DNA from 3 places in the Mesorhizobium sp. M7A.F.Ce.TU.012.03.2.1 genome. Region 1 is predicted to be linked to each of the others. Evidence: predicted binding sites of a transcription regulator. Region 1 holds the regulator's gene; each other region holds the start of a gene.

Region 1 (9,830 bases):
CCTTCAATCTGGCCGAGGCGATCGAGGATGTGGCGACGCTGGTGTCGACACGTGCCAAGGAAAAGGACCTCGAGCTGATCGTTCGTGTCGAGCCTCGGCTCGAGAGCCTGTTCGTCGGCGATGTCGGCCGTATCAGACAGATCGTCACCAACCTGCTCGGCAACGCGGTGAAATTCACCGATGAAGGCCATGTGCTGGTCGACGTCACCGGCGAGAGGGCTCCAACCGGAACGAAGCTGACGATCTCGGTCACCGATACAGGTATCGGTATCCCCGAGGAAAAACTGAAACTGGTGTTCGAGAAATTCAGCCAGGTCGACACCTCGTCGACGAGGCGACACGAGGGGACCGGTCTCGGCCTCGCCATCACCTCGCGGCTCGTCGAGCTGATGGGCGGCGATATCGGGGTCGAAAGTGCGGAAGGCAAGGGCTCGACTTTCTGGTTCTCGGTGACGCTGCCGAGGGCCGGACAGCAGAACGGACAGCGCATCATGCCGATCGACGTGACCGGTGCGCGTGTGCTGATTGTCGACGACAATGCCGTCAACAGGGCGATCCTGACCGAGCAGATGACGTCGTGGACGTTCGATTCCTGCGCTGCCGAAAGTGGCGCAGAAGGCCTCAGGGTGCTGATCGCCGCCGCCGCCTATGGCGTCCCGGTCGACTGCGTCGTGCTCGATTACCAGATGCCTGGAATGAGCGGCGCCGAAATGGCGCGGATCGTGCGCAACACCGCCGGCCTTGCCGGCACGCCGATCATCATGCTGACCTCGGTCGACCAGTCGCTCGCCAACACCAGCTATCGCGATCTCGGCATCGATGCCCAGTTGATCAAGCCGGCGCGCTCTTCGGTGCTGCTGGAAACGCTGGTCGCCACCATCCAGCGGCATCGCCACAACACGAGCGGCAGCGACGCGCAGCCGCTCGCAGCCGACGTCGCTACGGGTTATGTGATGCGGACGCAGCCCTCGGCACCGTCCGAACAGCGGGCGCTGCTGCAGCCGCCTTCGATTCGCCCCCGGCCACCGGTGGCGGCTGGCGGCGACAGGCTGGATATCCTGGTGGCCGAGGACAATGAGGTGAACCAGATGGTGTTCACCCAGATCCTCGGCGAGACCGGTTATGGTTTCGAGATCGTCGGCAATGGCCGCAAGGCGCTCGACGCCTTCGGCCGGCTGAACCCGTGCATGATCCTGATGGATGTCTCCATGCCGGAGATGAACGGTCTCGAAGCAACCGCCGCCATTCGCCGGCTGGAGGAAGAAACCGGCACGCATGTGCCGATCGTCGGCGTCACCGCGCATGCGCTGAAGGGCGACCGCGAGCGCTGCCTGGAGGCAGGCATGGACGACTATCTGCCCAAGCCGATCAGTCCCCGGGCGTTGCTCGAGAAGGTCGAGCGCTGGGTCGGCGCCAGCCGGCAGGCGCAGCGCAACGCCGGGTAAGGCCGGCTCTGCCCGAGTACCGGGAATACGGCGAAGATTCGCGCCCCTGTCAGCGGCCAAGACTATGGTGCGATCGCACCATATGAAAGGCGGCATCCAGCCGAGACAATAGCGACATTCGAATTCCGCTCTTCCCAGTTACGGGCGGGAGCAGCGACCGCCGGCATGAGACAGCGTCAACCTACCCCAACGGACCTGTTTTCGGCGATGGCCCGGCCACGACACCGTCTGGCTGAGAGCAACGCGCTCCCGTCCGGCTTTTCTTCATAAAGGCCGGCTGATCCCCAAATCGCCGGCCAGCCTCGACCGAATCGAGCAAGTCCCTGATTCCGGTGACAAAGCGGGGCTGCGTCGGGAGTGCCGGCCAGGCGGCATTCTGCTCATCCCGATGACGCGTTACCGGGGTGACATCAAACTGTCATGCGACTGTTATAATCGAAGGCTATTGGCCTCAGCGGGCGCCGACTGACGAGCGCCGAGAGACCATCTTCCGAACAGGAGCAGGCCACATGAAGAAATTCCTCTATACGGCGTCGGCCGCTGCGCTTGCGCTCGCCGCGACGTCCGGCTTCGCCGCCGCGCGCGACCAGATCCAGGTCGCCGGATCATCGACAGTGTTACCTTATGCCAAGATCGTCGCCGAGCAGTTCGGCGAAACATTCACCAACTTCAAGACCCCGGTCGTCGAATCCGGCGGCAGCGGCGCGGGCATCAAGGAATTCTGCAAGGGCGTCGGCGAAGACACGATCGACATCGCCAATTCGTCGCGTCCGATCAAGGCGGACGAACTCAAGTCCTGCGCCGACGCCGGCGTGAAGGAAGTCCAGGAAGTCCGGATCGGCTATGACGGCATCGTCTTCGCCACCGACATCAAGGGCCCGGATTGGGCGCTGGTTCCCGCCGACATCTACAAGGCGCTCGCGGCCAAGCTGGTCGTCGACGGCAAGCTCGTCGACAATCCGAACACCAAGTGGAGCCAGGTCAATCCGAAGCTGCCCGACTGGGACATCGCCGCCTATATTCCGGGCGAAAAGCACGGCACGCGCGAAGTGTTCGAGACCAAGCTTCTCGATGCCGGCTGTGACAAGGCTGCTCTCAAGGCCGCCGGCATTGCCGACGACAAGGAAATCGGCAAAACCTGCATCGCCATCCGCAAGGACGGCAAGGCCGTCGACATCGATGGCGACTATACCGAGACGCTCGCCCGCATCGACTCCAACAAGACCGGCGTCGGCGTGTTTGGCCTCGCCTTCTATGAGAACAATGCCGACAAGCTGAAGGTCGCCACCGTGGAAGACGTCGTGCCTTCGACCGGGACGATCGCCAGCGGCAAGTATCCCGTCTCGCGCCCGCTGTTCTTCTACGTCAAGAAGGCGCATCTGGGCGTCGTTCCCGGCCTCAAGGAATATGTCGAGTTCTTCCTTGACGACCAGATGGTTGGCCCGGAAAGCCCGCTCGCCGAATACGGCCTCGTTGCTGCTCCGGATGCCGAGCGTCAGGCCCAGCGTGACGCTTTCGCCGCCGGAAAGTCGATGTAATCAGCTGCCGAACCGGGGTGCGGGCCAAATCCCGCGCCCCGGTTTCATCGCAGGCCGCAATGGCGGCTGCGTAAGAATTTCTCTTGGGGTGGGTCCATGTCGTCCTTGCTCGTACTGGCCATCGTCGTTGCCGTCGGCCTGGTTGCCTTTTTCATCGGTCGGCAACGTGCCGCGGCCCACGACAATGGCAAGGTCAAGCCGCATTCGCGCGCCCACTATCATGGCTGGTGGGCCTTCCTGCTCGCCGTTCTGCCTGCTTTTTTGCTGCTTGCCGTCTGGACCGTCGGGTCTTCCGTCTATCTTGACCGACACATTCACACTGCCTTGCCCGAGCGCACCGTCGACAGCAAGGTTGCCAGTGAGGCACTGGATGTCAGCCTGGTAAAGAGCCTCGCCAGGGGCCTGCGCAAACTCGATGCAGGCACACTGGCCGCAATGCCTGCCAGCTTTGCCGAGCTGCAGCCGCTGCTCGCCGCCAAGGGTGTGGCACTGGCGAGCGACACGCAGGATTACATGATCCCGATCGCCGTCGAGGCGAACAAGGTCCAGGACCGGCTCGGCCTGTTCGGCGCCATTGTCATTCTCGTTTCCTCGATCGCCGGCGCCTTCTATGCGCTCAGGCAGATCGAGCCGCGCGCCAGGGCACGCAACAATGTCGAGAGGCTGATGCTGTGGGGGCTGCTTGCCGCCTCCACCATCGCCATCCTGACAACCATCGGCATCGTGCTTTCGATGCTGTTCCAGACGATCACCTTCTTCGAAAGCGTCTCGCCGATGAGTTTCTTCTTCGGCACCGTCTGGGATCCGCGTTTTGCCGCTGCCGGTTCGGGCGGCAGCCAGGGCCAATTCGGCCTGATCCCGCTTCTTGCGGGCACGCTCTACATCGCCGCCGTCGCGCTGCTGGTTGCGGTGCCGGTCGGGCTGATGTCGGCTGTCTACATGGCCGAGTATGCAACGCCCAAGGTGCGCTCGGTGGTTAAGCCGGCGCTTGAACTGCTGGCCGGCATACCGACCATCGTCTACGGCATCTTCGCCGTCGTCACGCTTGGGCCGTTCCTGCGCGACCTGTCCGCGGCGCTGACCGGCGGTTCGCCCTTCATCCAGGGCCAGAGCATCTTCACCGCCGGCCTGGTCATGGGCGTCATGCTGATCCCGGTGGTGTCCTCTCTTTCGGACGACATCATAACCGCGGTGCCGCGCGCCATGCGCGACGGGTCGCTTGGCCTCGGCGCGACCCGCTCCGAGACGATCAAGCGGGTGATCCTGCCGGCTGCACTACCCGGCATCGTCGGCGCCATCCTGCTGACCGCCTCGCGCGCCATCGGCGAAACGATGATTGTCGTGCTGGCGGCGGGCGTCGCCGCCAACCTCACCATCAACCCGTTCGAGGCGATGACGACCATCACCGTCAAGATCGTCAACCAGCTCACCGGCGACCTCGAGTTCAATTCGCCGCAGACGCTGGTCGCCTTCGCACTCGGCCTGACGCTGTTCGCGCTGACGTTGGTGATGAACATCGTCGCGCTCTACATCGTGCGCAAATATCGGGAGCAGTACGAATGACCGACATTTCCATGAATACGATGGTCAGGGCGGCGGCCCATCCGCGCCGCGACATCGGCCTGAAGGCCCGTTACGCCGCCGAACGCCGTTTCCGCATCTATGGCGTCGTGGCGATTTCCGTAGGCCTGGCGTTCCTGGCAATCATGCTGATCACCATCGTCTCGAAAGGCTACACCGCCTTCTGGCAGACGACGGTATCACTGCCGATCTCGTTCGACGAGAAGGTGATCGATCCTTCCGGCAAGCGTGCAACCGATCCGAGCGTTCTGATCAAGGCAAATTATCCCAAGCTCGCCGAAAACGCGCTTGTGGCCAAGCTCGGCATCTCTCCTGATGACAAGCCGATGATCCAGAAGCTCAAGGGCTTCCTGTCGGAAGGCGCCCGCGTCCAGTTGCGCGACATCGTTGCCGCCGATCCGTCCGTGATCGGCACGACACGCAACGTCAACATCCTCGCCGCCGCCAATCTCGACTCGGCTTTCAAGGGCCAGATCGACCTCAGTGTCGAGGAAGCGCGACGCAAGGTCTCGGACCAGCAGATCACCTGGATGAACAAGCTCAAGACCGAGGGCGCGATGGCCGAGCACTTCAACAGCGGCCTGTTCACCTACGGCGCCTCCAGCCGCCCGGAAACCTCGGGCATGGGCGTGGCGATCATCGGCTCGTTTTATATGATGGTAATCGTGTTGCTCCTGGCGCTACCGATCGGCGTCGCCGCCTCCATCTATCTGGAGGAGTTCGCCAAGAAGAACCGTTTCACCGACCTTATCGAGGTCAACATCAACAATCTGGCAGCGGTGCCGTCAATCGTCTTCGGCTTGCTCGGCCTCGCGGTGTTCATCAATTTCCTGGGCATGCCGCGCTCCGCCGCTTTCGTCGGCGGCCTGGTGCTGACACTGATGACGCTGCCGACGATCATCATCGCGACGCGCGCTGCACTTGCCGCGGTGCCGCCGTCGATCCGCTCGGCGGCTCTCGGTCTTGGCGCCTCCAAGATGCAGATGGTGTTCCAGCACATCCTGCCGCTTGCCGCACCCGGCATCCTCACCGGCACCATCATCGGTCTAGCGCGTGCGCTCGGTGAAACCGCGCCCCTGCTGCTAATCGGCATGGTCGCCTTCGTCGCCGATCCACCGACGACGCCTTTCGATCCGGCCACCGCGCTGCCGGTGCAGATCTATATGTGGGCGAACGAGGCCGAACGCGCCTTCGTCGAGCGCATGTCGGGCGCGATCATCATCCTGCTCGTCTTCCTCATGGCCATGAACATCACCGCGATCGTGCTTCGGCGTCGGTTCGAGCGGCGCTGGTAGAAAAAAGGCATTTTGGTATGAACATCATGACCGAACAGTCCCTTGAAAACGCAGTGGGCGATAAGATGAACGCCAAGTCGAACGAAGTGATCAAAATGCGCGGCGACAAGGTCGGCGTGTTCTATGGCGAGAAGCAGGCGCTGTTCGATGTCAATCTCGACGTCCGCCTGAATCAGGTGACGGCGCTGATCGGCCCCTCCGGCTGCGGCAAGTCGACCTTCCTGCGTTGCCTCAACCGCATGAACGACACCATCGATTCCGCGCGGGTAACCGGCAAGATAACGCTCGACGAAGAAGACATCTACGACAAGAACATCGATGTCGTCGAACTCAGGGCGCGCGTCGGCATGGTGTTTCAGAAACCCAATCCGTTCCCCAAGTCGATCTACGAGAACGTCGCCTATGGCCCGCGCATCCACGGATTGGCCAAGCGCAAGGCCGACATGGATCAGATCGTCGAGTCGAGCCTGAAGAAGGCGGCAATCTGGAACGAGGTGAAGGACCGTTTGCAGGAACCTGGCACGGGTCTTTCCGGTGGCCAGCAGCAGCGTCTGTGCATTGCACGCGCCATCGCCGTGTCGCCCGAGGTGATCCTGATGGACGAGCCGTGTTCGGCGCTCGATCCGATCGCCACTGCTCGCGTCGAGGAACTGATCGACGAACTGCGCCAGAACTATACGATCGTCATCGTCACCCATTCGATGCAGCAGGCAGCGCGCGTGTCGCAGCGCACCGCGATGTTCCATCTAGGCTATCTGGTCGAGGAGGGCGCCACCGACAAGATGTTCACCACCCCCGACGACAAACGCACCCAGGACTACATCACCGGCCGGTTCGGCTGAGCTCAGGCATATGAGGGACGAAGATCATGGGTGAACATACCGTTGCATCTTTCGATGAGGATCTGGAGCAGATCAGCCAGCTGATCCGCGACATGGGCGATCTCGCCCGCTCGATGGTCAGTGGCTCGACCAAGGCTTTGCTCAATTCGGACAATGCGCTGGCGCAGCGCGTGGTTTCCGACGATGCCATCATGGATGCCCGCCAGCGCGAGCTGGACGATCGCGCCATCACGCTGATCGCCAAGCGCCAGCCAATGGCCAACGATCTGCGTGCGGTGGTCGGTTCGATCCGCATGGCCGGCGACCTCGAGCGCATCGGCGACCTTGCCAAGAACATCGCCAAGCGCGTCGGCACTGTCGGGCTGAGCGTCACGCCGCACGATCTTTCGCATTCGATCGACGCGATGGCGCAGCTGGTGCTGATCCAGGTGCAGGGGGTCGTCGACGAGTATGCCGCCGCTGACGCGGCAGCGCTTGCCACGCTCAGAAACAATGATGAACGCATCGACGTCAAATACACCTCGGTGTTCCGCGAGCTGCTGACCTACATGATGGAAGATCCCCGCAACATCACGGCGTGCACGCACCTGTTGTTTTGCGCCAAGAACCTCGAGCGGATCGGCGACCACGTGACCAACATCGCCGAAAATGCCTACTATGTTTTGACCGGCACGCAGCTGCCAGCCAATCGTCCGAAGCAGGACGAGACGGCAATGTCCGCGCCAGCGGCATAACAGGGGTGACCAGCCGATGATCGCACCACGCATCATGGTGGTGGAGGATGAGGAGCCGCTAGGCGTGCTGCTCCGCTACAATCTTGAATCCGAAGGTTACCAGGTCGAGGTGGTGACGCGCGGCGATGAGGCCGAAATCCGGCTGCAGGAGAACGTTCCCGATCTTCTGGTGCTCGACTGGATGGTGCCTGCGGTTTCGGGCATCGAACTCTGCCGGCGCCTGCGAATGCGTCCCGAGACCGAGCGGCTGCCGATCATCATGCTGACCGCGCGAGGCGAGGAAAGCGACCGCGTGCGCGGCCTGTCGACCGGCGCCGACGACTATCTGGTCAAGCCCTTCTCGACGCCAGAGTTCATGGCCAGGGTCAAGGCGCTGCTGCGCCGGGCCAAGCCGGAAGTGCTGTCCAGCGTGCTAAAGGTCGGCGATATCGTGCTCGATCGCGAGTCGCACCGTGTCTATCGCAAGAAGAGCGAGATCCGGCTTGGGCCGACGGAATTCCGCCTGCTCGAATTCATGATGCGCCATCCAGGCCGCGTGTTCTCGCGCAGCCAGCTGCTCGACAATGTCTGGGGCGAGACGATCTACATCGACGAGCGCACGGTCGACGTGCATGTCGGCCGGCTGCGCAAGGCGGTCAACAATGGCCGTATGCCTGATGTCATCCGCACGATCCGTGGGGCCGGATACGCCATCCGAGAGGACTGAACTCCCTCGTTTGAACTCACGCCACGTTCTTGCCGCCGAAACCGGATCTCGCCTGCACGCCCGGCGCAAAAATCTCCTGATCGACGAAGATCAGCGCCCGCATGGCGCAGCCCTCGCGGATCAGCGGCAGTTCGTTCGGCTCGGTGTCGAAGGAAATCGATTTGGAATGCTGGCCGCCGGCGGTCTGGGCAATCGCTTGCCGCAATGCCGGCTCGATCAGGTCGAAGGCGGCGGCGCTGACACCGACCATGGCGACCGGCGCCGGATCGATCAGCGCGAACAGGCTGCCGAGGCCGTAGCCGAGCGCTTCGCCGGCCTTGCGATAGGCTTCCCGTTCGGGTCCGTCACCTTCGCGGGCCGCGGCAGCCAGGGCGCGCATGTCGGCGTCGCTGACATCGGCAACGGGTTCTGCATCCTCGCCCATCTGCCTGGCGTTGCGCCAGATGGCGTAATTGCCCGCATAGGCTTCGACGCAGCCGCGCCGTCCGCAGCGACATAGCGCGCCGTTCGGCCGATGGATCATGTGGCCGAATTCGCCGCCCGAAGAATGGGTGCCGGTGAACAATTCGCCCTTCAGCACCAGTCCCATGCCGATGCCGTGCGACAAAAGGATAGCGATGAAATCGTCGCGGTAACGATCGGGGTCGCGCCAGCGCAGCGCCACCGCCATCATGTTGCAGTCGTTCTCCATTATGGCAGGGATGCCGAACTGGTCTTCGAATATGTCAGCGAAGGCGATGTCGGTGTGCGGCGTGATCGGCGACCACAGCATGGCGCGGGCACGGGTGTCGGTGATGCCCTGGATGGCCAGCGCGATGCGGGCGATGCTGCGCACGTCCAGGTCGGGATCTGCCAGGCGGCGCCGCACGATGGCCGTGCATTCCCCGATCAGCGACTCGCGCGACATCGTCAGCGTGTCCAGCCGGCGCTGTTCCTCGGATATTACCTGGCCGGCATAGTCGATGACGGCGACGGAGAGGAAGTTCAGCGACAGCACCACGGTCATTACCGCGGCCGCTTCCGGATTGAGACTGAGGCCGACCTGCGGCCGGCCGCGTTTGAGTGAGCCGGCCTCGCTCGGCTTGCTTTCGGTCAGGATGCCTTCGACGATCAGGTCCGCTGAAATCGCCGAGATGGTCGAATGGCTGAGGCTTGTGGTCGCGGCGATCTCGGTTCGCGACGGCTGTCCGGCGCGGCGCACTGCCGCGATCACCATGGCGCGGTTGCGGCGGCGCAGATCGTCGTGGCGGATTCCGACCGACATGTTCTTTCATATCCTCCCGGTCGCCGCGGTTCCTCCTGCCCCTGGAACGCTGTCGGTGACGCCGGTAAATACTGGCAGAAGCTGCAGGCCGTGTCATTTATTTATTCCGAGACTCGAAAAAAACTCGAAATGACATCAAAATCCATCAGAATCGATGTTGACAGCGTTCGGGCGTTGGCCCAGTATTTTTTCGAGGCTCGAAAAAATAGAGCCTCTGTGCCGGCCCTCGGGTCAGTTTGGTCGCGCCATACGCGGCGCAGGGAGGATAATATGAAAAGATTCACGGCCGCCATCCTGGCGGGTGCCGCCATGTCGCTGACGCTCGCGTCTGTCGCGCAGGCGAAGGACAAGGTCGTCGGCGTTTCGTGGTCCAACTTCCAGGAAGAACGCTGGAAGACCGACGAAGCCGCCATGAAGACGGCGAT
Region 2 (9,830 bases), 370 kb from region 1:
GGAGCTGCAGGCGATCGCGTCTTCGGTCATCGGCGGCACCTCGCTGTTCGGCGCCGTCGGCTCGGTGCATGGGCCGCTGCTCGGCGCCTTCATCCTGGCCACCATCAACAACGGCGCCAACCTGCTCAACGTCAACTCGTTCTGGCAGCGCATCATCACCGGCGCGCTGATCATCATCATCGTCTACTTCGACGGCCTGCGCCGCCGCGGCAAGTAGCGATCCCGCAATCAACCGCCGGCCCACCACACCAACGGGCCGGCGATTTCATGACTGGATTAGCGCATGAAAGCCGTCCTCTGCCGTTCGCCCGGCGATCTCGTCCTTGAAGACCGGCCCGCACCAGAGGCACCGCCTCCCGGCTGGGCGCTGGTGGCGGTCAGCCATGTCGGCATCTGCGGCACCGACTACCATATTTTCGAGGGCAAGCACCCGTTCCTCGCCTATCCCCGCATCATGGGCCATGAGGTGTCGGGTACTGTGATCGAGACCGGCGACGGCGTCGATCTTGCCGTTGGTGAGCCCGTGGTGATCAACCCCTATCTTTCCTGCGGCAAGTGCATCGCCTGCCGGCACGGCAAGCCGAATTGCTGCGTCAGGATCGAGGTGCTGGGCGTGCATCGCGACGGCGCCATGTGCGAATGCATCCTGGTGCCGGCGCAAAATCTCTACCCGGCCAACGGCCTGTCGCTGGCCGACGCCGCCGCAGTCGAGTTCCTGGCCATCGGCGCGCATGCCGTGCGGCGCGCCCGCGCCGACCCCGGCGCCCGCACGCTGGTCATCGGCGCCGGCCCGATCGGGCTCGGCACCGCCATCTTCGCCCGCATCGCCGAACTCGACGTGACGCTGCTCGACATGAGCAGTGAAAGGCTCGCCTTCGCCGCAAATGAGCTTGGTTTCCAGACCCTCGACGGCTCGCGCGGCGCGGTGCCCGATCTGGTCAGGCAAGCGACATCAGGCGAAGGCTTCGATGTGGTCTTCGACGCCACCGGCAACACCCAGTCGGTGCAGTCGGCCTTTGCCCATGTCGCGCATGGCGGCACCTTGGTGCTGGTCTCCGTTGTCAAGGACGACATCAGCTTTTCCGATCCGGAATTCCACAAGCGCGAGATGACGCTGATCGGCAGCCGCAACGCCTTGCGCGCCGACTTCGATCACGTCGCCGCCTCGATCCGCAACGGCGCCGTTCCCCTGGCCAAGCTCGTCACACATCGCACCACACTCGCCGGCACGCCGCGCGATCTGGCTCGTTGGGCACATGAGAAATCGGGCCTGATCAAGGCTGTGATCGAGGTCGGATCATAACATGGCAAACGGCGAACCCGGCCCGAATTGACGACGCCCGCGCAGGTCGACCCCCACTCCGTCTCGGCTTCGCCGAGCCACCTCTCCCCGATCGACGGGGTAGAGGAAGGGTGCGAGCCTATTGCAGCCAACGCTCCTCAACCAGACTCCCTGCTTCTCCCGCCGCCAAGCGTGGCGCCTTTCCTCTCCCTCCGGAGGGGGGAGAGGTGGCTCGGCGAAGCCGAGACGGAGTGGGGGAAGGCGGTAGTCAAATGCGCCGCCGCTGACAAGTGAGCGCGACCGAGTGAGCCCGTCACTCCCTACAGCGCCGACAGCTTCAGTTCCACCCGTTCGGCCGGGAAGCGCGACTCGGAAAACTGGATCGGCTGGCCGTCCGGCGTGACATTGACGGCGACCGTGACCAGCACGATGGCGCCCGGCTGCAGGTCGAGGTCGGCAAGGTCCGCCGCATCGGCATGGCGCGCCGACAGCACGGTCGATTGCCGGAGATAGTCGTCGATGCCGAAACGCGCCAGCGATGCGGTGATCGAGCCTGTTTCCGCCATCGCGGCATCGATGCCGGCAAAGAGCCGGGCCTCGAACCAGCCGGCAGCGCGCGACACCGGCCGTCCGTCGGCTTCGCCGCGCGTTTCCAGCCGGATCACATCGGCTCCCTTGGGAAGACCCAGTCCCTCGGCGACGCGCTGGCTGGCCGGCTCGACCGACGAGGCGAGCAGGACGATGTGCCGTTCCGTCGTTTGCCCTTGCAGCCCTGTCGAAAAACGTGTGCGCGCCCCGATCGGATAGGACAGCCGCTTGCGCGACAGTACGAAGGTGCCGCGGCCCTGCTCGGCCCGCAGCACGCCTTCCCTTACAAGGGCTGATATGGCGCTGCGCACCGTGTGACGGTTGACGCCATAGCGCTCTGCCAGCGCCACCTCCGGCGGCAGCGCTGCATTCTCCGTGAAATCGCCGATGGCGATCGCATGCAGGATCTTGTCGGCAATCTGCCGCCACAGCGAAACGCCACTGCGCCGCTCGATGCTGTCCGCTGACAGCCGCCCGACCTTCATTGCCCCACCTCCAGCGCCCGGTCTTCTATCGCTGTCATCCACCCGTCATGGACACGCGTTAGATAATAGGTATAATTTGTATGGTTGTCTATATCAATAGACAAATTCACGAATAGGAATGCTGCTGATGCGAGGACAGGAAGCCCGCGACCAGGCCGAGCGCAAAGCCGCCATGGCAACCCTTTCGCAATCCAGCGGCGATGACATCGTACGGCTCTGGAATGAGGCCGGACTGCCTTCGGACGCCGAGTTGCTGCGCGGCCCCGAAACCGGCCTTGTCACCCTGCGCGGCCGCATCGGCGGCGGCGGCGCCCCTTTCAATGTCGGCGAGGCGACCGTTACCCGCGCCACCGTCCGGCTGCCCTCCGGTCAGGTCGGCCATTGCTATGCGCTTGGCCGCGACAAGCAGAAGGCGAAGCTGGCGGCCATCGCCGACGCGCTGTGGCAGGACCCTGCCCGCCGCAATGGGGTCGAGACCGGGCTGATAGCGCCCCTGCGGTCGGCTCTGACCGCAGCGCATGAAAAACGCCGCGCCGAGACGGCGGCAACGAAGGTGGATTTCTTCACCATGGTTCGCGGAGAAGACTGATGGACATTGCAGCGCAATCGATCGAGGGCGGTTTCGCCGATCCGGTCTTCAATGCCCAGACCGTGTTCCGCGCCGTCATGGACGCAATGGCGCGGCCAGGCTCCGTGCAGCCGCTGCCGGCCTTCGCCCGCCCGCCGGCGCCGCTCTCGGCGACCGCCGGCGCCATCGCACTGGCGCTGTGCGACAACGACACCCCGCTCTGGCTCGACCAGGCCCTGCAAGCTTCCACCGCCATCAGATCCTGGCTTGGGTTCCACACGGGCGCGCCCGTGGCCAACACACCGGCCGATGCGCATTTCGCCTTCATCGCGGCCCCGGCCGAGATGATGTCTTTCGATGGTTTTTCGCAGGGCACGCAGGACTATCCCGACCGTTCGACCACGCTGATCCTGCAAGTCGGCGATCTCGTCTCCGGCACGCCGCTGTTGCTTGAAGGTCCCGGCATCGAAACCAGCGCCTCGATCGCGCCGGCGCAGATGCCGCGCCATTTCGTCGAGCAGTGGAAACAGAATATCAAGCGCTTCCCGCGCGGCGTCGACATCATCCTCGCCACCACTAACGGCATTGCCTGCCTGCCGCGCACCACACGCATCAAGACGATGGAGGCGTAAGATGTATGTCGCGGTAAAAGGTGGCGAAGCCGCAATCGCCAACGCCCACAGCCTGCTTGCCGACCGCCGGCGCGGCGACCGTTCGGTGCCGGCGCTTCGCCTCGACCAGATCGTCGAGCAGCTGGCGCTCGGCGTCGACCGGGTGATGAGCGAAGGCTCGCTCTACGATCGGGAGCTGGCCGCCCTAGCCATCGTCCAGGCGCGTGGCGACCTGATCGAGGCGATCTTCCTGGTGCGCGCCTATCGCACCACGCTGCCGCGCTTCGGCTACTCCAGGCCCATCGACACCGCCACCATGCTGGTCGAGCGGCGCGTGTCGGCGACCTACAAGGACCTGCCCGGCGGCCAGTTGCTCGGGCCCACTTTCGACTACACCCACCGGCTTCTCGATCCCGAGCTTGCCGCCGGCGCTGATGTCGCCGAACCGCTGCAGCGCGAGACCGAAGCGCAAGCCATGCCGCGCGTCTCGGCGATCCTCGCCCGCGAAGGCCTGATCGAGCCGGATGGCGAGATGCCGCAGGACCATGTCCTCGGCGACATCACCCGCGAGCCCCTGGAATTCCCGATGGCGCGCGACATCCGCCTGCAAGCGCTGTCACGCGGCGACGAAGGTTTCCTGCTGGCGCTCGGCTATTCCACCCAGCGCGGCTATGCCCGCAATCATCCCTTCGTCGGCGAGATCCGCATCGGCGAGGTCGAGCTCGAGCTCGACGTGCCCGAACTGCCCTTCGCGGTGCCGCTCGGCACTGTCCGCGTCACCGAATGCCAGATGGTCAACCAGTTCAAAGGCTCAGCCAAGGCGCCGCCGCAGTTCACCCGCGGCTATGGCCTCGTCTTCGGCCAGAGCGAGCGCAAGGCGATGGCGATGGCGCTCTGCGACCGGGCGCTGCGCGCGAAGGAGCTCGGCGAGGATGTCGTCGCCGCGGCCCAGGACGAGGAGTTCGTCATCTCTCACTCCGACAATGTCCAGGCGACCGGCTTCGTCGAGCATCTGAAGCTGCCGCACTATGTCGATTTCCAGGCCGAACTCGACCTCGTGCGCCGCATGCGCGCCGAGTACGACGCCCGCGAAAATGCCGACATGCTGAAAGACAAGAAGGAGGCGGCAGAATGAGCCTAGTCGCCCGATCCGCCGTCACCGCCACCGCTGTCGTGCGAATGGTCGCCATGCCCGCCACTGTGGCCGCCGCCGATGCCAATGCTCCCGCCATGCGCGCCTTCCCTGGCTCCGGGAAAAACCATTCTTCGGAGGATAAAGGCGATCACGCCGACGAACGCCAGCAGCAGAATTCCGATATGCAGCCAAGCGGTCTGGGTCATCCGATTTCGCCCCTGTTTCCGCGTCCTGGACGCCAATTCGATAGCACAATGTGGATGTGATCGCCATGACCGACATCGCCACCTACAACTTCGCCTATCTCGACGAACAGACCAAGAGGATGATCCGCCGGGCGATCCTCAAGGGCATAGCTATTCCCGGCTATCAGGTGCCGTTCGCCTCGCGCGAAATGCCGATGCCTTATGGCTGGGGCACCGGCGGCGTCCAGGTCACCGCTTCGATCATCGGCCCGGACGATGTGCTGAAGGTCATCGACCAGGGCGCCGATGACACCACCAATGCGGTGTCGATCCGCGCCTTCTTCAAGAAGGTCGCCAACGTCGCGGTGACCACCGATACTGCCAGCGCCACCATCATCCAGACCCGCCACCGCATCCCCGAACATCCGCTGACGGCGGGCCAGGTGCTTGTCTACCAGGTGCCGATTCCGGAACCCTTGCGCTTCCTCGAGCCACGCGAGACCGAATCGCGGAAAATGCATGCGCTGGAAGAATACGGCCTCATGCATGTGAAACTTTACGAGGACATCGCCAAGCACGGCCGCATCGCCACCACCTATGCCTATCCGGTCAAGGTCGAGGGCCGCTATGTGATGGACCCGTCGCCGACGCCGAAATTCGACAATCCCAAGATGCACCGCTCGCCGGCGCTGCAGCTGTTCGGCGCCGGGCGCGAAAAGCGCATCTATGCGGTGCCGCCCTTCACCGAAGTGGTCAGCCTCGACTTCGAGGATCATCCGTTCGAGGTGCAGACCTTCGACCAGCCCTGCGCGCTGTGCGCGGCCGAGAATGTCTATCTCGACGAGGTCATCCTCGACGACCATGGCGGCCACATGTTCGTCTGCTCCGACACGGATCATTGCGAGAAGCGGCGGGCGGACGGCTATCACGGCCACCTTGCCCCGGAAAACCATCTTGCCTCGGAAAAAATGGAGCCGGCGCAATGACCGACGAACCGCTGCTGCGCGTCTCGGCGCTCTCCAAATTCTACGGCTCGCGCGTCGGCTGCGACAACGTCTCCTTCGACCTGTGGCCGGGCGAAGTCCTGGCTGTGGTCGGCGAGTCCGGCTCCGGCAAGACGACATTGCTCAACTGCCTGTCGACGCGGCTGCTGCCCTCCTCCGGCAGCGCCAGCTACCGCATGCGCGACGGCCAGTTCCGCGAGCTCTACCGCATGAGTGAGGCCGAGCGCCGCTTCCTGATGCGCACCGACTGGGGGTTTGTCCACCAGAACCCGGCCGACGGCCTGCGCATGACGGTGTCGGCCGGCGCCAATGTCGGCGAGCGGCTGATGGCGGTCGGCGACCGCCACTACGGCAAGATCCGCGCCACCGCCGTCGACTGGCTATCGCGCGTCGAGATCGACGAGGACCGCATCGACGACGAGCCCCGCGCCTTTTCCGGCGGCATGCGCCAGCGCCTGCAGATCGCCCGCAACCTCGTCACCGGCCCGCGTCTGGTGTTCATGGACGAGCCAACCGGCGGCCTCGACGTCTCGGTCCAGGCGCGCCTGCTCGACCTGCTGCGCGGTCTGGTCACCGATCTTGGTCTGGCGGCCATCGTCGTCACCCATGACCTTGCCGTGGCGCGGCTTTTGTCGCAGCGCATGATGGTGATGAAGGACGGCCGCGTCGTCGAAAGCGGTCTCACCGACCGCGTGCTCGACGACCCGCGCGCGCCTTACACGCAGCTCCTCGTTTCCTCGATACTTCAGGTATAACCATGCCGACCCCCCTCGTTGTCTCCGACGTTGCCAAGAGCTTCACCATGCACCTGCGCGACGGCATCAAACTGCCTGTTGTCGCCGGTGTCTCGTTCTCGATCAGGGCCGGCGAATGCACCGTGCTCGGCGGCCCGTCCGGTGCCGGCAAGAGTTCGATCCTGAAGATGCTCTACGGCAACTATGCCGTCGACGAAGGCCAGATCATCGTCACGCATGATGACGGGCTGATCGACCTGGCCACCGCCAGCCCTCGCACCGTGCTTGCGGTGCGCCGGCAAACGATCGGCTATGTCAGCCAGTTCCTGCGCACCGTGCCGCGCGTTTCGGCGCTCGATGTCGTCGCCGAACCGCTGGTCGAGCGCGGCGAGGATCGCGAGATTGCCCGCGGCAAGGCGCGCGCCTTGCTGGCACAGCTCAACCTGCCGGAGAAACTCTGGGCTTTGCCGCCTGCGACCTTTTCCGGCGGCGAGCAGCAGCGCGTCAACATCGCGCGCGGCTTCATCACCGAGCATCCGATCCTGCTGCTCGACGAACCGACCGCTTCGCTCGACGCCAGGAACCGCGACGTCGTGATCGAACTCATCGCCGCCAAGAAGGCGGCTGATGTCGCCCTGCTCGGCATCTTCCATGACCACGACGTGCGCGAGGCGGTTGCCGACCGCATCATCGACGTCACCGCTTTCGCGTCCGGAAAAATCGCCGCATGAGCAGGAAATTGTCCGAGACGCCGCTGATCCACCCGACGGCGGATGTACAGAATTCGACGCTCGGCCGCTGGACCGAGATCGCCGACCGCAGCCGGGTCTCGGAAAGCGAACTTGGCGACTATTCCTACATGATGCAGGACTGCTCCGTCTGGTGCGCGACAATCGGCAAGTTCGCCAACATCGCCGCCGCTGTGCGCATCAACGCCACCAACCACCCGACCTGGCGGCCGACGCTGCATCACTTCACCTATCGCGCCTCGGACTACTGGGACGATGCCGAGCACGAGACAGAATTCTTCGCCCAGCGCCGCGCCAAACGTGTCACCATCGGCCACGACACCTGGCTCGGCCATGGCTCGACCATCCTGCCCGGCGTCATCGTCGGCGATGGCGCCGCGGTCGGCGCCGGTGCTGTCGTCTCGAAAGATGTCGCGCCTTACACCATCGTCGCCGGCGTGCCGGCAAAGCCGATCCGCGAGCGCTTCGATCGCCGCACGGCCGAACGCTACCAGGCGCTCGCCTGGTGGGACTGGGATCATGCAAGGCTGCGGACCGCGTTGGATGACTTCCGGGAGCTTGAGGCCGAGGCCTTCCTGGAGAAATATGGCGGATAGCGACGTCCAGGAATGGGCCGCCACTGACGCCGGGCAGCGGGGCAAACCGCCTGGCCCCTGCTATCCGCATGACGTGCCTCTCGACACCATGACGGCCCTTGTCTGGAACGCCTGAAGGAAGGCCTCGCCGTCGCCAGCGCGCCACGGGCGAGTATGTGCGCATCACGTGGTGCCGTCTTGCCATCGGCACCAACTCGCCAGGCCTGCATTCCACATCACCTTCGACTGCTGGTCCTGGGCCGGCCACAGGCTCCGGCCTGTGGAGCGTAACAAAACTGACATCACCGCGACACGGCAGGTTCATGTGGCTGCGCTAGGCGAATGCCTGACGATCAATGGTCCGGACTGGAACCTGCCCCCATGCCAGCAAATTCCGCCACGCTCGAAATCCGCGGTGTCACCCGACGATTTGGCAAGAACACCGCCGTCAGCGACATCAACATCGCCATCCCGCAGGGTCAGATGGTTGGCGTCATCGGCCGTTCGGGCGCCGGCAAATCGACTCTTCTTCGCATGATCAACCGTCTCATCGATCCCAGCCAGGGGTCGATTTTTTTTGACGGCGCCGAGGTCTCGCAACTGCGCGGCTCGCCGCTGCGGCGCTGGCAGCGCGACTGCGCCATGATCTTCCAGCAGTTCAACCTGGTGCCGCGCCTCGACGTGCTGACCAATGTGCTGCTCGGCAAGCTGAACCACCGTTCGACCATGTCCAACCTTCTCGGTATGTTTTCCCGCGCCGAGTGCGCCGAGGCTGTCGCCGCGCTCGAGCGGCTCGATATCGCCCGCACCGCGCTGCAGCCGGCCGGCACGCTGTCGGGCGGCCAGCAGCAGCGCGTCGCCATTGCCCGCGCCATGATGCAGCAGCCCAAGGTGATCCTCGCCGACGAGCCTATCGCCTCGCTCGACCCGCTCAACGCCAAGGTGGTGATGGATTCGCTGCAGGACATCAATTTGCGCGAGGGCATCACCGTCGTCACCAATCTGCACACGCTGGATACCGCGCGCACCTACTGCAACCGCATCATCGGCATGGCCGCCGGCAAGGTCGTCTTCGACGGCCCACCGGAAGAACTCAACCGCGAGGCCGTGCGTCTCGTCTATGGCGCCGACAGCAATGGCCAGGAAATCTCCGAGGCCATCACCTCGACCAGCGTTGCCTTCAGCCGAAAGATCGCCGCATCCGCCGGACCGCTCGAGCCCGCATTCCCAGGGTATTGAGAGCGGTTGGGATCGCCAGCCCACGTCAAGGGCACCTGTCAAAATCGATAACGCTGCCGGCGCGGGGCCGGAACCTACAGGAGAGATAACAGATGTTCAGGAAGATGGTTTTTGGCGCCGTTTCGGTGCTCGCCATGGCGACCAGCATGGCCCATTCCGCCGACATGAAGGAATTTCGCGTCGGCATTCTCGGCGGTGAAAACGAAACCGACCGCCTGCGCAACTACCAGTGCCTCGCCGATCATCTGAAGGCCGAATTCGGCTTCGAAAAGGTCTCGCTGTTCCCCGCCGCCGACTATGACGGCGTCATCCAGGGTCTGCTCGGCGGCACGCTCGACTTCGCCGAACTCGGCGCTTCCGGCTATGCCAGCGTCGTTCTCAAGGACCCTAAGGCGGTCACCCCGATCCTCACCACCCAGCAGACCGACGGCGCCACCGGCTATTATTCGATCGGCCTGGCACTGAAATCCTCCGGCATCACCGACATCAAGTCGGCCAAAGGCAAGAAACTCGGCTATGCCGATCCGGATTCGACCTCCGGCTATCTGATCCCGCTGACCCAGATTCCGAAGGACACCGGCGCTTCGAACGAGACGTTCTTTGCCTCGACCCAGTTCAACGGCGGCCATGAGAACAACATTCTCGCCGTGCGCGACGGCAAGGTCGATGTCGCGG
Region 3 (9,830 bases), 2.8 Mb from region 1:
GGTCAACGGCCGCACCTACGCCTGGCCGCGTGTGCCGGCCATCGCCATCTGCCTTGACGGCTGCGAGCCTGCCTATCTCGACGAGGCGATCGAGGCCGGGCTGATGCCGGCTCTGGTCAGGATCAAGCAGAAGGGCACGGTGCGTTTTGCGCACTCGGTCATTCCGAGCTTCACCAATCCCAACAATCTGTCGATCGCCACCGGCCGGCCGCCGTCGGTGCACGGCATCTGTGGCAACTATCTCTATGAGCGCGAGACCGGCAAGGAAGTGATGATGAACGACCCGCGCTTCCTGCGCGCGCCGACCATCTTCCAGGCCTTCTATGATGCCGGCGCCAAGGTCGCCGTGGTCACCGCCAAGGACAAGCTGCGTGCTTTGCTTGGCAAGGGCCTTGCCTTCGATGAAGGCCGCGCGCTGTGCTTCTCGGCGGAAAAATCCGACACCACCACCAGGGCCGAGCACGGCATCGACAATGCCTCGAAACATTTTGGGCTGCCCGTGCCGGAGGTCTATTCGGCCGAACTTTCGGAATTCGTCTTTGCCGCCGGTGTGCAGCTGCTGAAGGAGTTCCGTCCCGACATCATGTACCTGACGACCACAGACTATGTGCAGCACAAATACGCGCCGGGCGTGCCGCAGGCCAACGCCTTCTACGAGATGTTCGACAAATACCTGACCGAGCTTGATGCGCTGGGCGCGGCGATCGTCGTCACCGCCGACCATGGCATGAAGCCCAAGCACAAGGCGGACGGTTCGCCCGACGTCGTCTATGTCCAGGACCTTCTCGACGAGTGGCTGGGCAAGGACGCCGCCCGCGTCATCCTGCCGATCACCGACCCCTATGTCGTGCATCACGGCGCGCTCGGCTCGTTTGCCACCGCCTATCTGCCTGATGGCGCAGATCAGGCCGGCATCATGGCCCGGCTGGCGAAGATCGACGGCATCATGCTGGTCGTCGACAGCCCGACGGCGTGCGAGCGCTTTGAGCTGCCGGCAGATCGCATCGGCGACATCGTGCTGATCTCGACCGAGAACAAGACGATCGGCACCTCAGAACATCGCCATGACCTGGCGGCTCTGAACGAACCGCTACGGTCGCATGGTGGGCTGACCGAGCAGGAGGTGCCGTTCATCGTCAATCGTGTGCTGCCGGAATTGCCTGATGAACCTGTGTTGAGAAACTTCGACGCCTTTTACTACGCCACAATGGCGGCGGCACTGGCGGGCTGAGCGCTAGTGTGGACCCCCCACTCCGCCTCGCTACGCTCGGCACCTCTCCCCCGATCGACGGGGGAGAGAAAGGCGCCAGGGTTAGCCGCGGCTTAGCCGGGAAACGTGGGGGCGCCGACTTCGCCTGATTTCCTCTCCCCCGTCGATCGGGGGAGAGGTGGCCCGGAGGGCCGGAGTGGGGGTCGACCCCGCGACGTACCCAAGAATCTGCTGGAGCAGAACCCATGACCAAGCTCGACCCAGCCATCACAGTCCGCCACGAGCCGATGCGCATTGCCGGCAAGAAAGTTGATGCCGACGGCGTCGTCGAGGTGCGCTACCCCTGGAACGACACCGTCATCGGCACCGTGCCGGCCGGGCGTGCCGAGCACGCGCGAAAAGCATTCGAGATCGCCGCCAGCTACAAATCGAAGCTGACGCGCTACGAGCGTCAGCAGATCCTGTTCCGCGCCGCCGAGGCATTGGCGTCGCGCCGCGAAGAAATCTCCGATCTCATCACGCTCGAGCTCGGCATCTCCAAGACGGACTCGCTCTATGAGGTCGGCCGTGCCTATGACGTGTTCACGCTGTCGGCGCAGATGTGCATCCAGGACGACGGCCAGATCTTCTCCTGCGACCTCACCCCGCACGGCAAGGCGCGCAAGATCTTCACCACCCGCGAGCCGTTGAAGGCGATCTCGGCGATCACGCCGTTCAACCACCCGCTCAACATGGTCTCGCACAAGGTGGCGCCGGCGATCGCCACCAACAATTGCGTGGTGGTCAAGCCGACCGAATTGACGCCGATGACGGCGCTTCTCCTGGCCGACATTCTCTATGAAGCCGGTCTGCCGCCCGAAATGCTGTCGGTGGTGACCGGCTGGCCCGCAGACATCGGCAACGAGATGATCACCAACGACAATATCGACCTGATCACTTTCACCGGCGGCGTGCCGGTCGGCAAGATGATCGCCCGCACCGCCGGCTACAAGCGCCAGGTGCTGGAACTCGGCGGCAACGACCCGCTGATCATCCTCAACGATCTCTCCGACGAGGATCTGGCCAGAGCCGCGGATCTGGCCGTCGCCGGCGCGACAAAGAACTCCGGCCAGCGCTGCACCGCGGTCAAGCGCATCCTGGTTCAGGAAAGCGTCGCCGACCGCTTCGTGCCGCTGGTGCTGGAGCGGGCGAAAAAAATCCGCTTCGGCGATCCGATGGACCGCTCGACCGACCTTGGCACCGTCGTGCACGAGAAGGCGGCGGCGCTGTTCGAAGCCCGCGTCCACATGGCCGCCGAGCAGGGCGCCGAAATCCTCTACAATCCGGGTCGTCAGGGCGCGTTGCTGCCGCCGATCGTCGTCGATCGCGTTCCTCACACATCCGAATTGGTGATGGAGGAGACGTTCGGCCCGATCATCCCGATCGTTCGCGCGCCGGACGACGATGATGCGCTGATCGCACTGTCCAACTCGACCGCCTTCGGCCTGTCGTCGGGCGTCTGCACCAACTCTTTTCCGCGCATGCAGAAATACATCGCCGGCCTTCAGGTCGGCACCGTCAACATCTGGGAAGTGCCGGGCTACCGCATCGAGATGTCGCCCTTCGGCGGCATCAAGGATTCGGGCAATGGCTACAAGGAAGGCGTCATCGAGGCGATGAAGAGCTACACCAATGTGAAGACATTTTCGCTGCCCTGGTCCTGACCGGGCGGCATTGACGGATAAACAATGGAGGGAGCGTTCGCCGCTCCCTCATTCGCGTTTCGGAGACCATGATGGCCGCGATCAAAGAGCTTGTGCACACCGAAGGCGATTCCAACACCACAGCGGCTCGCGGCCGATGGGATGCCGGGCATGACGATCCGCGGATCCGCGGCTTGCTCGATCGCGACGCGGCTGCCTTCATGCACCAGAGTCTGTCCAGCCCCTGCCTTTCGACCATCGCGAAGGCGCAAGGCATCTGGATCGAGGACACCGCTGGCCGCCGCTTCATGGATTTCCACGGCAACAGCGTGCATCACCTCGGCTACGGCCATCCAAGGCTGGTCACGGCGATCAAAAAGCAGCTCGATGAGCTCTGCTTTGCGCCGCGCCGCTTTACCTGCGAGCCCGCTGTCGAGCTGGCGGAGAAGCTGGCGGCATTGGCGCCCGGCGATCTCGGCAAGGTGCTGTTCACCACCGGTGGTTCGGATGCCATCGAGGTCGCGCTGAAGATCGCCCGCGCCGCGACCGGCCGCTTCAAGACGGTGTCGTTCTGGGATGCGTTCCACGGGGCCGGCTTCGGCGCTGCAAGCGTCGGCGGCGAGGCGACCTTCCGCTCGCACATATCAGGCCCGATGATGACCGGCACCGAGCACGTCGCACCCTGGGACGGCTATCGCTGTCCCTATGGCCACGATTCCCTCGAAACCTCGGGGCTCGCTTGCGCCAACATGATCGCCTATGTGCTCGGCCGCGAACAGGACGTGGCGGCGGTCGTCGCAGAACCGATGCGGGCGACGCCCAACCCGCCGCCGCCCGGTTTCTGGAAGCGGGTTCGCGAAGCCTGCGACCGGCACGGCACGCTGCTGATCTTCGACGAGATCCCGACCGGGCTGGGCAAGACGGGAAAATTCTTCGCCCACGAGCATGATGATGTGACGCCCGACATCGTCGTCCTCGGCAAGTCGCTCGGCGGCGGCATCCTGCCGATCGCCGCCGTCATCGCGCGCCGCGACCTCGACGTCACCGGTGGCTTCGCGATCGGCCACTACACCCACGAGAAGAACCCGGTGACGACCCGCGCCGCACTGACGACGATCGACATCATCCTGGAGGAAGGATTGGTCGAACGCGCGGCCGAACTTGGCCGGCACATGCTGGAGCGTATGCAGCACCTGATGGCGCGCTCGCCCCATGTCGGCGACGTCAGGGGCAGGGGACTGATGGTCGGCGTCGAGCTCGTCGAGGATCGCGATACGCGCGAGCCGGCGCGCGATCTCGCCGAACGCGTCTTCTATGCTTGCCTGGGGCAGGGGCTGAGCTTCAAGGTCAGCCAGGGCAATGTGCTGACGCTGTCGCCGCCGCTGGTCATTTCGAAAGCTGATCTCGATCGTGCGTTCGACATCCTCGAGACCGCCGTGCTGGCGGCCTGACCATGAAGGCCGTGCGCACCGACCGCGAGCTCGAATGCCCTGAAATCGACGCGGGCTTGCGGGCGAGGGGGGGCGATCTGGTGGTGACTGTCCGCTCGTCCGACCCGCGTTTGCGGGCACAGACAACGGGCGTTTCGTTCGGCTGACCATAACCGTCTCCGTTGCCAATCGTGGGCTTTCGCAAGCGCGGAATCGCGGCCGCAACAGGCATGCGACAGTTCCATGACAACTATCAGGAGAAGTTTGTCTGTCATAAAATAAATAGATTTTACTTATCGATCACCAATCCCCAGAGTTGACCCAACGACGAAATCCACAAGCGCTACAGGGCCGCAATGTCCACCGGCGCGATCGTCACAGTGCATCGCAGAATGTGCCAACAATCAAAGGGGAACTGAGCATGAAATCGCGCAACGCAACTATCGCAATGGCCTTCGCCGCGGCATTGATGTCATCCGCCGCCTTTGCCGAAACCTCCGAACTGACAGTCTATACCGCCATTGAAGCCGAAGATCTCGCCCGCTACGCCGAGACTTTCACAAAGAGCCATCCCGACATCAAACTGAACTTTGTCCGCGACTCCACGGGTGTCGTTACCGCCAAGCTGTTGGCCGAAAAGGACAATCCGCAGGCCGACGTTGTCTGGGGCCTTGCCGCTACATCGCTTCTGGTGCTGAAGACCGAAGGCATGCTTGAGCCCTATGCGCCAAAAGGCGTCGAATTGCTCAAGCCGAAGTTTGTCGACAAGGACACGCCACCGGCCTGGGTTGGCATGGACGCCTGGGCGGCTTCGATCTGCTTCAACACCGTGGAGGGCAAAAAGCTTGGCCTCACCGAGCCGACCAGCTGGAAAGATCTTACCAAGCCGGAATACAAGGGTCACATCGTGATGCCGAACCCGGCCTCGTCCGGCACCGGCTTCCTCGATGTATCGAGCTGGCTGCAGTTGTTCGGCGAGAAGGATGGTTGGGCCTATATGGACGCCCTGCATCAGAATATTGATGCCTACACGCATTCAGGTTCGAAGCCGTGCAAAATGGCCGCCGCCGGTGAAACCGTAATCGGCATCTCGTTCGAGTTCCGCGCCGCGAAATCGAAGAAGGAGGGCGCCCCCCTCGATATCGTCATCCCGTCCGAAGGCATCGGCTGGGACATGGAGGCATCCGCGATCGTTGCGGGAACGAAAAATCTCGAAGCCGCCAAAACGCTGCTCGACTGGTCGATCAGCAAGGAGGCCAACGAGATGTACAATGTAGGTTATGCGGTTCTGGCTATGCCGAATGTCGCCAAGCCGGTCGAATTCCTGCCCGCAGATATCGAGTCCAAGATGATCGATAATGACTTCGAGTGGGCGGCCAACCACCGCAAGGCCATTCTCGACGAGTGGACGAAGCGCTACGACGCCAAGTCTGAGCCCAAGAGCTAGACGCAGAGCATTTCGACAGGGCGCCGTCAGAGCGGCGCCCTTCTCGTAACTCTTCCCGGATGGTCAAAATGAGACACGAACCCGTCGCTGATCTATCGGCAACGCTGGCCGAGGTGCATCCCATGACCGCTGCCGGCAACACGGCTTACCTGCGGATCGAACATCTCTGGAAGGCCTTCGGCGAGTTCCATGCGCTGAAGGACATCTCGCTCGACATCAACGAAGGCGAATTCATCTGCTTTCTCGGCCCTTCGGGTTGCGGCAAGACCACGCTGCTGCGCGCCGTCGCCGGCCTCGACCTGCAGACCAGAGGCGTCGTCCGCCAGGGGGGCAGGGATATCTCAACGCTGCCGCCGTCAAAACGCGACTACGGCATCGTGTTTCAGTCCTACGCGCTGTTTCCCAATCTGACGATCGAAAGGAACATCGCCTTTGGCCTGGAAAACACCAAACGGCCGCGCGCCGAGATCGATGCCCGCGTCAAGGAATTGCTCATGCTGGTCGGCTTGCCCGATCAGGCGAAGAAATACCCAGCGCAGCTTTCCGGCGGGCAGCAGCAGCGCATCGCGCTCGCCCGGGCCATCGCCACCTCGCCCGGCCTGCTTCTGCTCGACGAGCCGCTGTCGGCGCTCGACGCCAAGGTGCGCGTGCACTTGCGCCACGAGATCAAGGGGCTGCAGCGCAAGCTCGGCGTCACCACGATCATGGTTACGCACGACCAGGAAGAAGCATTGTCGTTGGCCGACCGCATTGTCGTTATGAACCATGGCGTCATCGAGCAGGTCGGCAGCCCAACTGAAATCTATCGCCATCCCAGGACGCTGTTCGTCGCCGATTTCATCGGCGAGACCAACAAGTTTGATGCGACGGTAGGAGCAGATTCGGTAGGCTTCGGGACGAAGGCTTTCAGATGCGCGCCGCACAGCTTTGCGAACGGCGAAGCAGTCGTCGCCGCCATTCGGCCGGAAGACGTGATTCCACACGGGCCGGGCTCGCGCTCGCCTGGAGCACCCGATGTGGTGAAGACTTCGGAAAACCTGATCGAAGTGACCGTCGGTGAAATGGAATTCCTGGGTTCGTTCTGGCGCACCCGGCTGCGCGGCGGAGAGCTTGGAGACGAGATTCTGATCGCCGATTTCTCGGTCAACGCCACGCGGCGTCTCGGCCTCGCCGAAGGCGGAGCGCTAACGGTGGAACTGCCCGCCGACCGACTGCTTGTCTTCCCGCAAGGAGAGCGCCATGGCGGCGGCAACTGATATCCTGATGCCGTCCGGTCGGGCGCTCCGACAGTCGCTCGACAAGGACGAGTTGATCAAGCGCGGCCTGCTGGTCGTCATCTCGTTCTATCTGGTCCTGTCGCTGGCAGCCCCGCTCTACGTGATGCTGTCGAAATCGTTCTCGACCTACAGCTTCGATCTTGGCGCGTTCGAATTCCAGGTCAGCGACAAGCTCGGCAATTTCGGCGAGCCAGTGACGGCCGCCGCTCTGAACGAGAAACTCGCCGCGGTCCCGCCAGAAAAGCTTGCGACCAGTTCCGATGGTCGGCTGCCGGCCACCAGCTTCTTTCCGGATTTCAGTTTCCGCAGCCCGGTCAAATACAAGGTCCGCGGCACGACCGATGACGCTTATTTCCTGATCGGCACGCAACTCCACCGCGGCACCGAATGGCAGGAAGTCGACTCGAACACCTTTCGGCGCATTATGCTGAGGCCCGCGCGCGAGCTTGGGTTGGACAACTACACAACCTACTTCTCGACGCCAACGCTGTTCCGCTCGATCCAGAACTCCTTCCTGATCGCGCTGATCAGCACCATCATCACGGTCGGCATAGCCTTCGGCTTCGCCTACGCTTTGAACCGAAGCAAGATGCGCTTCAAGGGCCTATTCAGGCTCATCGCCATGGCTCCCATCCTGGTGCCGTCGCTACTGCCCGGCATCGCCCTCATCTATCTGTTCGGCAACCAGGGCCTGTTGAAAAGCCTGCTTGGCGGCATATCGATCTACGGTCCGTTGGGGATTGTCGTCGGCTCGATATTCTTCACCTTTCCCCATGCTCTGATCATTATCTCGACGGCACTGGCGATCTCCGACCAGCGCCAATATGAAGCCGCCGCTTCGCTGCGCGCCAGCAAGTGGCGGACGTTCTGGGTCGTTACCATTCCGGGCGCGCGCTACGGTTTGATCTCCGCGGCGTTTGTCGTGTTTACGCTCGTCATCACCGATTTCGGCTTGCCGAAGGTCATCGGCGGCCAGTTCAACGTGCTCGCCGTCGATATCTACAAGCAAGTGATTGGTCAGCAGAATTTCGAGATGGGGGCGGTGGTCTCGGTCATCTTGCTGATCCCGGCCATCGCCGCCTTCGTCGTCGACCGCCTGGTCCAGCGCAGGCAGGTTTCGCTCCTGTCGGCCCGCTCGGTGCCTTACGAGGCAAAACCCAATCGCCGCTTCGACCTGGTCTGTCTGGCTTATTGCAGCCTGGTCGCGTTGTTCATCGCCGGCATCATCGGCATTTGCCAGTACGCCGCGCTGGTCAAGTTTTGGCCCTACGACCTCAGTCTCAGCCTGAAGAATTTCGCGTTCGGTCGCATGGATGGCGGGGGCTGGGCTTCTTACTACAACTCGATCACGCTCTCGTTGCTGACCGCTGTGTTTGGAACCGTCATCGTCTTCGTCGGCGCTTACATTGTCGAAAAGACCGAAGGCTTCAGGACCGGACGGGCAGCCTTCCACTTCCTCGCCATGCTGCCGATGGCGGTGCCGGGGCTTGTGCTTGGCCTGGCCTATATTTTCTTCTTCAACAATCCGGCCAATCCGCTGCACGCGATCTACGGCACAATGGCGATCCTGGTCGTCTGCACCGTGACGCACTTTTACACGGTCGGTCATTTGACGGCCCTGACGGCGCTGAAGCAGATCGATCGTGAGTTCGAGCCGGTCGCGGCCTCGCTGAAGCAGCCTTTCTATCGCCTGTTCACGCGGGTGACAGTGCCGATCTGTCTGCCGGCAATCCTTGACATCTCGATCTATCTTTTCGTCAACGCCATGACGACGGTTTCCGCGGTGGTCTTCATCTATACAACACACACGGCGCTCGCCTCGGTTGCAGTGCTCAACATGGACGACGCTGGCGACACCGCGCCTGCTGCTGCCATGGGCATGATGATCTTCTACACCAACGCATTCGCGCGGATCATTCACGTGGCTGTTTCGAAAGGTATCCTTAAAAGAACTCAGGGTTGGCGGGTACGATAATGAAATGCTCTAGGACTTTCCCAAGTCTCAGCCCTGCGTCGGCCTGCGTTCGACGATGTAGATGTGGTCGGCCGCCAGCACCACTTCGCCGCGCTGGTTGATCACCTCGCAGCGTTCGATCACCCGTCCCGACCCCGGCCTCTTCGGGTCGTCTTCCCTGGCCGTAATTGTGGTGCGCGTCCGGATCGTGTCGCCGATGAACACCGGCTTGATGAAGCGCAACCGGTCGTAGCCGTAGGAAAAGGCGACAGGGTTGATGACGGTTGCCGTCAGCCCGATGCCGACCGAGAACACCAGCGTGCCGTGCGCGATGCGCTGGCCGAATGGCGTCGTCTTCATGAACTCGGCGTCCATGTGGTGCGGGAAGAAATCGCCGGTGTGGCCGGCATGGACGATGAAGTCGGTCTCGGTGATGGTGCGGCCGCTGGTCAGGCGCGACGCGCCAATCTCATAGTCTTCGAAATACTGTATCTGTTCCATCAGGGTCTTTCCGCGATCGGCGTCGCCGGTGCCGCACTCGACTGATACGCCGCCTCGACCAGCGCCATCGTGCTCCAGGCATCCTCGACCGGACTGATCAGCATGGCATCTTCTCCGGTGGCAAAACGCTGGACATTGGCCATGCGGCCGACGAAGGCGTCTGGAAACCACTCGCCGGCCAAGGGCACCGCGACCCAGTCCGTTCCACCCTTGGGGTAAATCTCCAGCACATCCGGTTCACCTGTGGGATAATCGAGGTTGAGACCCAGCTTGAGATAGGCGGCACCTTCTGTGCCGCAGATGCGGAACTCGCAGGCCTGGTGCCGGCG

The links. Region 1 encodes PhoB, which activates phosphate uptake and scavenging genes when phosphate is short. Its sites were predicted from a motif close to TGTCATNNANCTGTCAT; they were not measured.
Region 2: phnF (phosphonate metabolism transcriptional regulator PhnF) is a predicted target of PhoB. The motif match lies at 2,388-2,404, and genes of this name have one in related genera.
Region 3: EJ079_RS32190 (putative 2-aminoethylphosphonate ABC transporter substrate-binding protein) is a predicted target of PhoB. The motif match lies at 4,555-4,571, and genes of this name have one in related genera.

The regions. Positions count from the first base shown of each region.
Region 1 is NZ_CP034779.1:2,518,030-2,527,859, forward strand. Features, by position in the region: gene EJ079_RS12160 (PAS domain-containing protein) at 1-1,445, shown strand, start outside; gene EJ079_RS12165 (substrate-binding domain-containing protein) at 1,955-2,983, shown strand; gene pstC (phosphate ABC transporter permease subunit PstC) at 3,080-4,546, shown strand; gene pstA (phosphate ABC transporter permease PstA) at 4,543-5,859, shown strand; gene pstB (phosphate ABC transporter ATP-binding protein PstB) at 5,877-6,701, shown strand; gene phoU (phosphate signaling complex protein PhoU) at 6,728-7,435, shown strand; gene phoB (phosphate regulon transcriptional regulator PhoB) at 7,452-8,141, shown strand; gene EJ079_RS12195 (ROK family protein) at 8,158-9,405, opposite strand; gene xylF (D-xylose ABC transporter substrate-binding protein) at 9,676-9,830, shown strand, end outside.
Region 2 is NZ_CP034779.1:2,885,384-2,895,213, reverse strand. Features, by position in the region: gene EJ079_RS13990 (ABC transporter permease) at 1-217, shown strand, start outside; gene EJ079_RS13985 (zinc-binding alcohol dehydrogenase family protein) at 284-1,303, shown strand; gene phnF (phosphonate metabolism transcriptional regulator PhnF) at 1,603-2,355, opposite strand; gene phnG (phosphonate C-P lyase system protein PhnG) at 2,483-2,944, shown strand; gene phnH (phosphonate C-P lyase system protein PhnH) at 2,944-3,555, shown strand; gene EJ079_RS13965 (carbon-phosphorus lyase complex subunit PhnI) at 3,557-4,669, shown strand; gene EJ079_RS13960 (hypothetical protein) at 4,672-4,875, opposite strand; gene EJ079_RS13955 (alpha-D-ribose 1-methylphosphonate 5-phosphate C-P-lyase PhnJ) at 4,941-5,840, shown strand; gene phnK (phosphonate C-P lyase system protein PhnK) at 5,837-6,613, shown strand; gene phnL (phosphonate C-P lyase system protein PhnL) at 6,616-7,323, shown strand; gene EJ079_RS13940 (DapH/DapD/GlmU-related protein) at 7,320-7,937, shown strand; gene EJ079_RS34195 (hypothetical protein) at 7,927-8,052, shown strand; gene phnC (phosphonate ABC transporter ATP-binding protein) at 8,298-9,155, shown strand; gene phnD (phosphonate ABC transporter substrate-binding protein) at 9,248-9,830, shown strand, end outside.
Region 3 is NZ_CP034779.1:6,491,984-6,501,813, reverse strand. Features, by position in the region: gene phnA (phosphonoacetate hydrolase) at 1-1,231, shown strand, start outside; gene phnY (phosphonoacetaldehyde dehydrogenase) at 1,456-2,913, shown strand; gene EJ079_RS32195 (aspartate aminotransferase family protein) at 2,982-4,343, shown strand; gene EJ079_RS32190 (putative 2-aminoethylphosphonate ABC transporter substrate-binding protein) at 4,744-5,769, shown strand; gene EJ079_RS32185 (putative 2-aminoethylphosphonate ABC transporter ATP-binding protein) at 5,892-7,025, shown strand; gene EJ079_RS32180 (putative 2-aminoethylphosphonate ABC transporter permease subunit) at 7,009-9,021, shown strand; gene EJ079_RS32175 (MaoC/PaaZ C-terminal domain-containing protein) at 9,049-9,504, opposite strand; gene EJ079_RS32170 (Gfo/Idh/MocA family oxidoreductase) at 9,501-9,830, opposite strand, start outside.